4 regions of the Mediterraneibacter sp. ICN-202921 genome follow, and region 3 is predicted to be linked to each of the others. Evidence: predicted binding sites of a transcription regulator. Region 3 holds the regulator's gene; each other region holds the start of a gene.
The links. The regulator HrcA, encoded in region 3, represses chaperone genes, less so after heat shock. The targets are predictions, from matches to a motif close to TGTTAGCACTCNNNNNNNNNGAGTGCTAACA.
Positions count from the first base shown of each region.

Region 1: htpG (molecular chaperone HtpG) is a predicted target of HrcA. The motif match lies at 953-983, and genes of this name have one in related genera.
Region 2: WKT01_RS03960 (co-chaperone GroES) is a predicted target of HrcA. The motif match lies at 1,248-1,278, and genes of this name have one in related genera.
Region 4: clpB (ATP-dependent chaperone ClpB) is a predicted target of HrcA. The motif match lies at 919-949, and genes of this name have one in related genera.

Region 1 covers NZ_JBBKBE010000003.1:215,737-217,945, reverse strand. Annotated here, with positions in the region: gene htpG (molecular chaperone HtpG) at 1-833, opposite strand, end outside; gene WKT01_RS04435 (YitT family protein) at 1,028-1,885, opposite strand; gene WKT01_RS04430 (N-acetyltransferase) at 1,905-2,209, opposite strand, start outside.
Region 2 covers NZ_JBBKBE010000003.1:120,644-122,852, reverse strand. Annotated here, with positions in the region: gene groL (chaperonin GroEL) at 1-868, opposite strand, end outside; gene WKT01_RS03960 (co-chaperone GroES) at 929-1,213, opposite strand; gene WKT01_RS03955 (hypothetical protein) at 1,354-1,668, opposite strand; gene codY (GTP-sensing pleiotropic transcriptional regulator CodY) at 1,735-2,209, opposite strand, start outside.
Region 3 covers NZ_JBBKBE010000016.1:54,163-56,371, reverse strand. Annotated here, with positions in the region: gene grpE (nucleotide exchange factor GrpE) at 1-377, opposite strand, end outside; gene hrcA (heat-inducible transcriptional repressor HrcA) at 405-1,454, opposite strand; gene hemW (radical SAM family heme chaperone HemW) at 1,618-2,209, opposite strand, start outside.
Region 4 covers NZ_JBBKBE010000015.1:18,200-20,408, forward strand. Annotated here, with positions in the region: gene clpB (ATP-dependent chaperone ClpB) at 1-863, opposite strand, end outside; gene WKT01_RS10845 (hypothetical protein) at 1,092-1,583, opposite strand; gene WKT01_RS10850 (RNA-binding domain-containing protein) at 1,594-2,209, opposite strand, start outside.

The DNA of each region.
Region 1 (2,209 bases), on a different contig from region 3:
TATTCTTCTTTCGTACATGCGCTTGGATTTTTCCCCCAGAGAGGATGTATATCACTGATCGAGACAGGACGTCTTACGATTTTTGCCTTCTTCTTTGGCTCGCCTTCTTCTCCCTCTTTCGGTTCTTCCGTGATATGTTCAACCACCGTATCTGTATCCAATACATCCTCTTCATCTATAGTATCATACTGTGGTTCTGCATTCGCCTTGGAAAGGAAAATTTCTACCGGCATGAATGAACAATATTTCTCAAGCACTTCCCGTGCTCTGTATTCATTTGCAAATTCCAGACTATCTTCATTTAAGAACAGAGTGATCTCTGTGCCCACCGTCGTCTTATTTCCATCCTGCATCTCGTATTCTGTGCCGCCCTGGCTTGCCCAATGTACAGGGACTGCTCCTTCTTTATAAGACAATGTATCGATCTGCACCTCATCTGCCACCATAAACGCAGAATAAAAGCCCAGTCCGAAATGTCCTATCATCTCATCTTCTGTAGTTTTATCCTTATATTTCTCCAAGAATTGTGTAGCGCCGGAAAATGCGATCTGGGTAATGTACTCTTCCACTTCGTCCGCTGTCATACCAAGACCGTTATCAATAAATTTCAGCGTTTTTTCCTCCGGATTTACGATCACCTGGATCTTTGCCTTATACTCTTCCGGAAGTTCATATTCCCCCATCATATCCAGTTTCTTTAACTTCGTGATCGCGTCACATCCGTTTGATACCATCTCACGGAAAAAGATATCATGATCGGAATATACCCATTTTTTTATAATAGGAAATATATTCTCACTGTCAATCGATAAATTACCTTTTTTTGTTGCCATAGATAACACTCCTCTTTCTACATTTTTTCCTCTCTCGGCAAACTATACAGCAAATAAGAGAGGGTACATTCAACATCTAAGAGATATTCTAATACAGCAGATTTTAAAAGTCAATACAAAATTAGCACTCTTTAAATAAGAGTGCTAATAAAATTTTTATAAACTTTTATACGGCAGCTATTCCAAATGAATTTCTATTTATATTCCATAAATCCTTCTCCGAACACTTCACTTGTCTCCGTCACCATCACAAAAGCGGCCGGATCCGCTTCATGTGCTGTATTCTTTGCTATATACGCCTGTGAAGCAGAACATGCACACAAAAGGACTTCTTTATGCGCTTCTGTGTAGGTTCCTCTCGCCTGTATGGCGGTGGCTCCTCTCTCAATACGATCTCCGATCTTCTCTGCCACTTCCTGCCCGTGATCTGTAATGATGATCAGCAGCCTTCCTGCTCCCATGCCATATAGTATTTTGTCAAGCACGACAGAAGTCACAAATGTCGCCGCAAGTCCATACAGAACAGAATCTATATTTCCGAATACCGGCCAGCCGAGCAGAATAATGAAAAGATCGATCGCCATCGTCACTGCGCCGAGAGAAAAGTGCGGTTTCAGCGCCTTGATCGACATGGTAAGAAAGTCGATCCCTCCTGATGAAGACCCCCGCATATAGAACAGAGCCATTCCCACGCCTAAGCATACACCTGAATACAAAGCCGCCAAAAAAGGCGTCCCCACATAAGACGGCGTGTACGGAAATATGACATCCAAAAAAATCGTGCAAAAGATCATACTACGTGCCGTCTTAAACAAAAATTGCTTCCCTACAATACGGAAACTTAACATGATCAGTGGGATATTAATGGCAAGTGTTGTCAATCCGATAGGAAGTCCCCATAAATGGTGGATGATCAGCGCAAGTCCGGACACACCGCCGGGTGCAAAATCTGCTGTCTTAGCAAATGTATAAATGCCCAGTGCGTAAAAAATACTTCCTGCGATATCAAAGCCTATATCTATGATCATTTTTTTCGCTCTCTCTTTTTTCATCCCATCTGTATACTCTCCTTTAACTCTTATTTTTCCCCCAATTCATCTTGTATTCTGCTTCTTTTGTCTCCTCATCTATTTCTTCCAAAATGATCCGGAACCCTTCTCTTAGATAGAATTCTTGAGCACGCCTGTTCTTCTGGTACACATGCAGAGTCACGGAAGGATATTTCTGTTTTATCTTATCCAATAATTTTTTTCCAATACCAGCACAGCGGCAGTCTTTCCTGACAAATATTCCCGCAAGATATTCTCCTGTCATTCCTGCAAATCCACAGATCTGCTGCTCCTTTTCATAGAGAAACAGATCTGCCTCGGTCAAAG
Region 2 (2,209 bases), on a different contig from region 3:
TATCCTGCAGCATTTCTTTTCTTCTGTCTCCATATCCAGGTGCCTTTACAGCAACTACGTTGAATGTTCCACGCAGTTTATTTATGATCAGTGTACTAAGTGCTTCGCCTTCGATATCCTCTGCAATGATCAGAAGTTTCGCGCCTGATTGTACAACCTGTTCCAACAAAGGCAATAGATCCTGGATACTGGAAATCTTTTTATCTGTGATCAGGATATATGGATCTTCTAAGTTGGCTTCCATTTTCTCCATGTCTGTTGCCATATATGCTGAAATGTATCCGCGGTCGAACTGCATACCTTCTACCAGATCCAATTCTGTATGCATCGTCTTGGATTCTTCAATCGTGATAACGCCGTCGTTAGAAACTTTTTCCATAGCGTCTGCTACCATCTGTCCTACAGACTCATCACCTGAAGAAACAGCTGCAACTCTTGCGATCTGCTCTTTGTCTTTTACCTTACTGCTCATCGCCGCAATCGCCTCTACAGCTTTGTCAGTTGCTTTTTTCATACCTTTGCGCAGTACGATCGGATTTGCGCCTGCTGCCAGGTTCTTCATTCCTTCGTTTACCATTGCCTGCGCCAGAACAGTTGCTGTTGTCGTTCCGTCACCTGCTACGTCATTTGTCTTAGAAGCAACTTCTCTGATCAGCTGTGCTCCCATATTTTCAAAACCATCTTCCAGTTCGATCTCTTTCGCGATCGTTACACCGTCATTTGTAATAAGCGGTGCGCCAAAAGATTTATCCAGTACGACATTTCTTCCTTTTGGTCCCAATGTTACACTTACTGTATCTGCCAGCTGATTTACACCTTTTTCCAACGCTGCTCTGGCTTCAGCTCCATATTTGATTTCCTTTGCCATTTTTAAGCATCTCCTTTTTTATTTTCTCAGTATTGATTCTTTCACTTCAATTTTCAGGCTTTATTCTACGATCGCAAGTATATCATTCTGTTTTACGATAATATAACTGTCGCCTTCCAACTCTACTTCTGTTCCCGCATATTTGGAATAAATAACTTTATCCCCTGCTTTCACCTGCATTGTCACTTCTTTTCCATCTATGATTCCACCAGGTCCTACAGCTATAACTTCTGCTTCCTGCGGCTTTTCCTTTGCCTGCCCAGGTAAAACGATGCCTGATTTTGTTGTTTCTTCTGCTTCTAACTGTTTTAACACAATTTTGTCACCCAATGGTACTAACTTCATAGTAATTCCTCCTTAATTTTTGCTTTATGCCTTTTATTAGCACTCATTTGTACTGAGTGCTAACCTCATGAATATAAAATAGCACTCTGCTGACTATTTGTCAACAGAGTTTCTAAATTTTATAATTAGTTTATATTCATTTAACCTCTTCCCGTTTCATGCACACTGTAGAATCCATTTTCAATCCTAAATCTCAATATATTTCTGTTTTCAGACTGATACCTCTCTTTCACGACACCCGTGCAGTACAACAGTTCAGTTCTCGCTGAAATATAGCATCTATATTTCGCGTCCAGTGAAATAGCAGTCAGGTCTTTCTCCTTTAATTCCAAAAACATCTCGTCTTCTTCCAGATCATATCTTAAAACGCGGCACTGATGTGTCACTTCGTCAAAGATTCCATCTGCCGATATCACCTTTTCCATCTTTAAGTCTACCGGATTTCCTTCGTACATCCTCGTCCCTCCTTCTGTCACATAAGGGGTATCAGTCTATTCTGATACCCCTTCTTTTCTTGTATATCACATACGTTCTTTTTTAATTTTTTCTAACTCTGTAAATACATAATCGTTCAAAACTTTTATATACGTTCCTTTCATCCCCGAAGATCGGGATTCGATCACGCCTGCGCTCTCGAATTTGCGCAGCGCATTGACGATCACAGAACGAGTAATTCCTACCCGGTCAGCCACCTTGCTTGCGACCAGGATACCTTCTGTTCCGTCCAGTTCTTCAAAAATATGGATGATCGCCTCCAACTCCGAAAAAGAAAGCGTGCTGATCGCAGACTGTACAATGTGTTCTTTCCGCGTCTCCTCCGCGCTTTCCTCATTGACAGAACGCAGCATCTCAAGTCCCACAACAGCCGTCCCGTATTCGCTTAAAATAATATCGTCTATAGAATACATATCCGTCTGCTTATAGATAAACAGTGTACCCAGACGTTCCCCCGCAATATTGATCGGTGTAACGATCGCCTGATAACCCTGCGCCGCC
Region 3 (2,209 bases):
ACAACTGGAAGGATCTTTTCAATCACATCTTTTGCTCCGATTTCATACATCTGTGATTTTTCTTTATCTGTACGCTTTCGGAAATTATCAAATTCCGCCATCTGCCGCGTCAGCCGATCTGTAAGTTCTTCTATTTTCTCATCCTTTTTGTCTTTCTTCGGCTTTTTAGAAAACAACTTCTTCTTTTCTGGCTTTTCACTTTCAGTATCTTCTACGTCTTGCTCTGTGCCTTCCTCGGTCTGTTCTTCTTTTGTCTCTTCTGCTTCAGCTGCTTTTGTCTCTTCTGCATTTACGCTGTCTTCATCTTTTTTCTGCTTTTCACTTGCCTTTGCTTTTGCCTCTTCAACAGCTTCTTTTACCATATCTTCTTTGCTCATCTTTTCATCCACTGATTTTTCACCTTCCTATTCTTTCGACTCTTTACTGTAAATCGCATCCAACTCATTTTGCAAAGTTTTCAGCGTTTTCATGACATGTTCATAATCCATACGTTTAGGACCGATGATACCGATCGTTCCTTTCATGCCTTCTCCCAGTTCGTATGTTGCTGTCACTACACTGCAGTCCTTCATCGTCTTAACAGGCGTCTCGTCTCCGATATACACCTGGATCCCATGATTGTCCTCACTGGCAAGCGTCTCCGTCACCAGATCAGCTAGCTGCTGCTTTTCCTCAAATGCACTGATGATCTCCTGGGCGCTCTGCTTATCGCTCAATTCCGGATATTTGAAAATATTCGTCGCGCCGCTCGTATAAATCTCCATATCATCTTCTACATGGATGATCTCCGCCACTGCGTCCAGCACATTTCCGATCACCTGGCTGTGGATACCTGCCTGCTCTTTTAACCGCGCGATCAGCCCCAGTGTAATCTGATCGATCGACATCCCGTTCAATGTTGTATTCAGCAGCATATTCAGCTTCAGAAGGTTTTCATTACTTAAGCTTTCGCCAACTTCAATGATCTTATTCTTGATTACATTTCCTCCCATTACAATAACAGCCACGATCTGTTCTTCATCCACCTGGGACAACTGGATAAACTTCAGTGTATTGCGGTTGTTCATAGGAGACGATACCATGGTCGCATAATTGGTATTTGCGGCAAGCACCTTTGCCGCCTGCTGCAAGACCTGCTCCACCTTCCCCGTCTTCTCAAGCATTGTATTTTTCAGTTCTGTAATCTCCTGCTCTTTTTCCTCCATCAGCATATCGACATATAACCGATATCCCTTGTCAGAGGGAATCCGCCCCGCAGATGTATGCGGCTGGAAAATATAACCCAAGTCTTCCAGATCCGCCATCTCGTTCCGGATCGTCGCAGAACTTAAATTCAGTTCTGTATATTTGGAAAGGGTCCTTGAACCAACAGGTTCTCCTGTCTCAAGATAGTTCTGGATGATTGCTTTTAGTATCGTCAGTTTTCTTTCATTTAAACCTGTGTCCGTCACCATCTTTTTCTCCCTTCCTAAAGCTTATTAGCACTCTTTAGTTTTGAGTGCTAACACCTTACGTATATTAAGATAGCACTAGGATTTGTGTTTGTCAACACTGTTTATACATTTTTTAGGATTAGGAAGTCAAATCTTAGAAAGTCAAAATATATGCTTTCCTATCCTACCTGTCAAAAAGAAACTTCTCGAATACATAGTTGCTGATATCAATGCCGAAATCTGTCAGAGTAAGAAAACCCTCCTGTTCTTTTAAAAGCCCCTCTTCTTTTAGCTTTTGGATCTGTTCCCCATATACGCTGTATGCTTCCCTTCCAAACCGATCAAAAAATTCCGCGTAAGAGATCCCTTTCATTTTGCGGAGTCCCAGAAACATAAATTCTTCCATCTGATCCTCTATGCTTAAGATCTCCGTGCCGACTCTCGCAGAAGCAGTCGGCTGTCCAGTCTCAAAGATCTGAAGATACTCGCCTAAACTGCTTGTATTGGAAAAACGTCGTTCCCCTATCAAAGACGCGGCGCCAAGTCCCAGGCCTAGGTATTCTTTTCGTTCCCAATATCCCAGATTATGCCGGCATGCATATCCCTTCTTTGCATAATTCGAGATTTCGTACCGTTCGTAACCGTATGCTTTTAAAATACTCTCTGTCTTTTTGTACATCTCCCTGTCTGCATCCTCTCCCGGAAGCGCCGGCAGATCTTTCTTCCCCTGTGGTCGTTCTTCGTTTACATACCAGGTATAAAAGGGCGTGCCTTCC
Region 4 (2,209 bases), on a different contig from region 3:
GTCTTCCCCGCGCCTACGATCGTATGCAGTTCATCAATAAACAGGATGATCTTCCCATCGCTATTCTTGACTTCTTCCAAAACTGCCTTTAAACGTTCTTCAAATTCTCCTCGATATTTTGCGCCGGCAACCAAAGCGCCCATATCCAGTGAAAAAATGGTTTTTTCTTTTAACCCCTCCGGCACATCTCCGCTCACGATCCTCTGCGCAAGTCCTTCTACTACTGCCGTTTTCCCTACGCCGGGTTCTCCTATCAAGACCGGGTTGTTCTTCGTCTTACGGGATAAGATGCGGACAACATTACGTATCTCTTCGTCTCTTCCGATAACCGGATCCAATTTCTGCTCCCGCGCTCTTTCCACTAAATCCTGTCCGTATTTATTCAGTGTATCATAGGTCGCCTCCGGATTGTCGCTTGTCACTTTCTGATTGCCTCGTACAGTGGACAATGCCTGTAAAAACCCTTCCCGGCTGATACCAAATTCTCTGAAAAGTGGTTTTACCTCCCTACCGGCATATTTCAAAAGAGACAAAAACAAATGCTCCACAGAGACATATTCATCCCCCATCTGCTTTGCCTCATCCTCCGCATGGATCAGAACATTATTTAACTCCTGTCCTACAAATACCTGCCCGCCCTGCACTTTCGGACGTTTGCGCAGCAGCTCCTCCGTGCGGTTTACAAACAGCGTTCCCTGGATGCTCATTTTTTCTAGTAATTTTAAGATCAGGCTGTCATCTTGTGTCACAAGGGCATACAAAAGATGCTCCTGGGCAAGTTCCTGATTTCCATAATCATATGCTAATTTTTCACAGGACTGTACTGCCTGCATAGATTTTTGTGTAAATTTATTTATATTCATAGCAAATCCTCCTTTACTGATGGTTTCATTGTTCTATTAGTAATATAGCAGTCATTATTAGCACTGTCAATAGGTGAGTGCTAATATTTTCGTATAAATTTTGTGAAGCCCTTTAAAATCATAATTAGGAAATCGCTACGGCATTAACTAAAAAAATCAAACTCGTCCACTGCAAATCCAATCCGGCACGGAACACACTGCGGAGAATCATATTTGACTGTGCGTCTTTCAAGCCACAGATTGCCGCCATGACAGCCATGTGTAACTGTGCCGGTGTTCCGGAACTTTATTCTGTGTGCTGACTTTCAAACGACGGTCTTTCGCATTGAAATAAGCACGGTAATTCTTGACCTGCTTCCGCATGGCCGGATTCGATGCAAGCCCCATCTCATCCATCCAGATGGAAATCAGGTCTGCCCGGAACTCCTCACTGTAAAGCTCCACATCCAGAAGCCAGTTATCATCCGGGCGGTTATAGACACACGGACTGTAAACCAGATAATTTGTGGTCAAATCATCTACTGAAAAGTGTTTTTTTACAGAAAACGCATTATTTCCAATCAGAACAATCACCTTTGCATTTTCCAAAACCACTTCGTCCAGCTTATCTTCAAATTCCTTATCTTCATCGTACCAGAAGATGATACGACGCTGATAAAACTCCGGGAGAGGTGCAGCAAATCTACGGTTCAAGTCTTGTATTATTTTGTCTGTATCCATGCTGCTCCTCCTACCTTATAATTGTCCAATTTGCTTTTCGTTTTGTTCCGCTCTGTACCAATATGCCTTTTTCCTGTAAAGAAGCAAACATTCGAGAAACCGTTCTTTTCGACATGCCTATCTCTTCTGCATAATATGCCTGTGTTGCAGACGGATTTTTCTCTATAATCTGCAACAATTTTTCTATCTGTGCTTGTTCTTTATTAAGTGGCACTTCAACGCCATTAATGCCATTTCCAGCATCATTAACGCCACAATCAACGCCATTAACGCCATTTTTAGTGTCATTGGCGTTAATCATGGCGTTATTTGTATCAACCTGACCTCGATAAATATTGATACGCAAATCAACCTCGCCACCAATAAACTCTGGTTCCCGCAGTCCGGCAGCTTTTACTTTATCAATAATTCTCGGAATACCGCTTCCCCAGTGCTCGATCAGATTCATATAAGCAAACGCATGAGCAAGAGCTTCATTTCTAATTTTAGAATAGCCTTCTTTCATACGCTCCATCGTTTGTCCCATTGGCAGCTTTCCTGGAGAAGTGATTTCCAATCGGTTATCATATACCGCAACCTGTATCGTACCATGATCCAAATAACTACGATGTACCATGGCATTGATA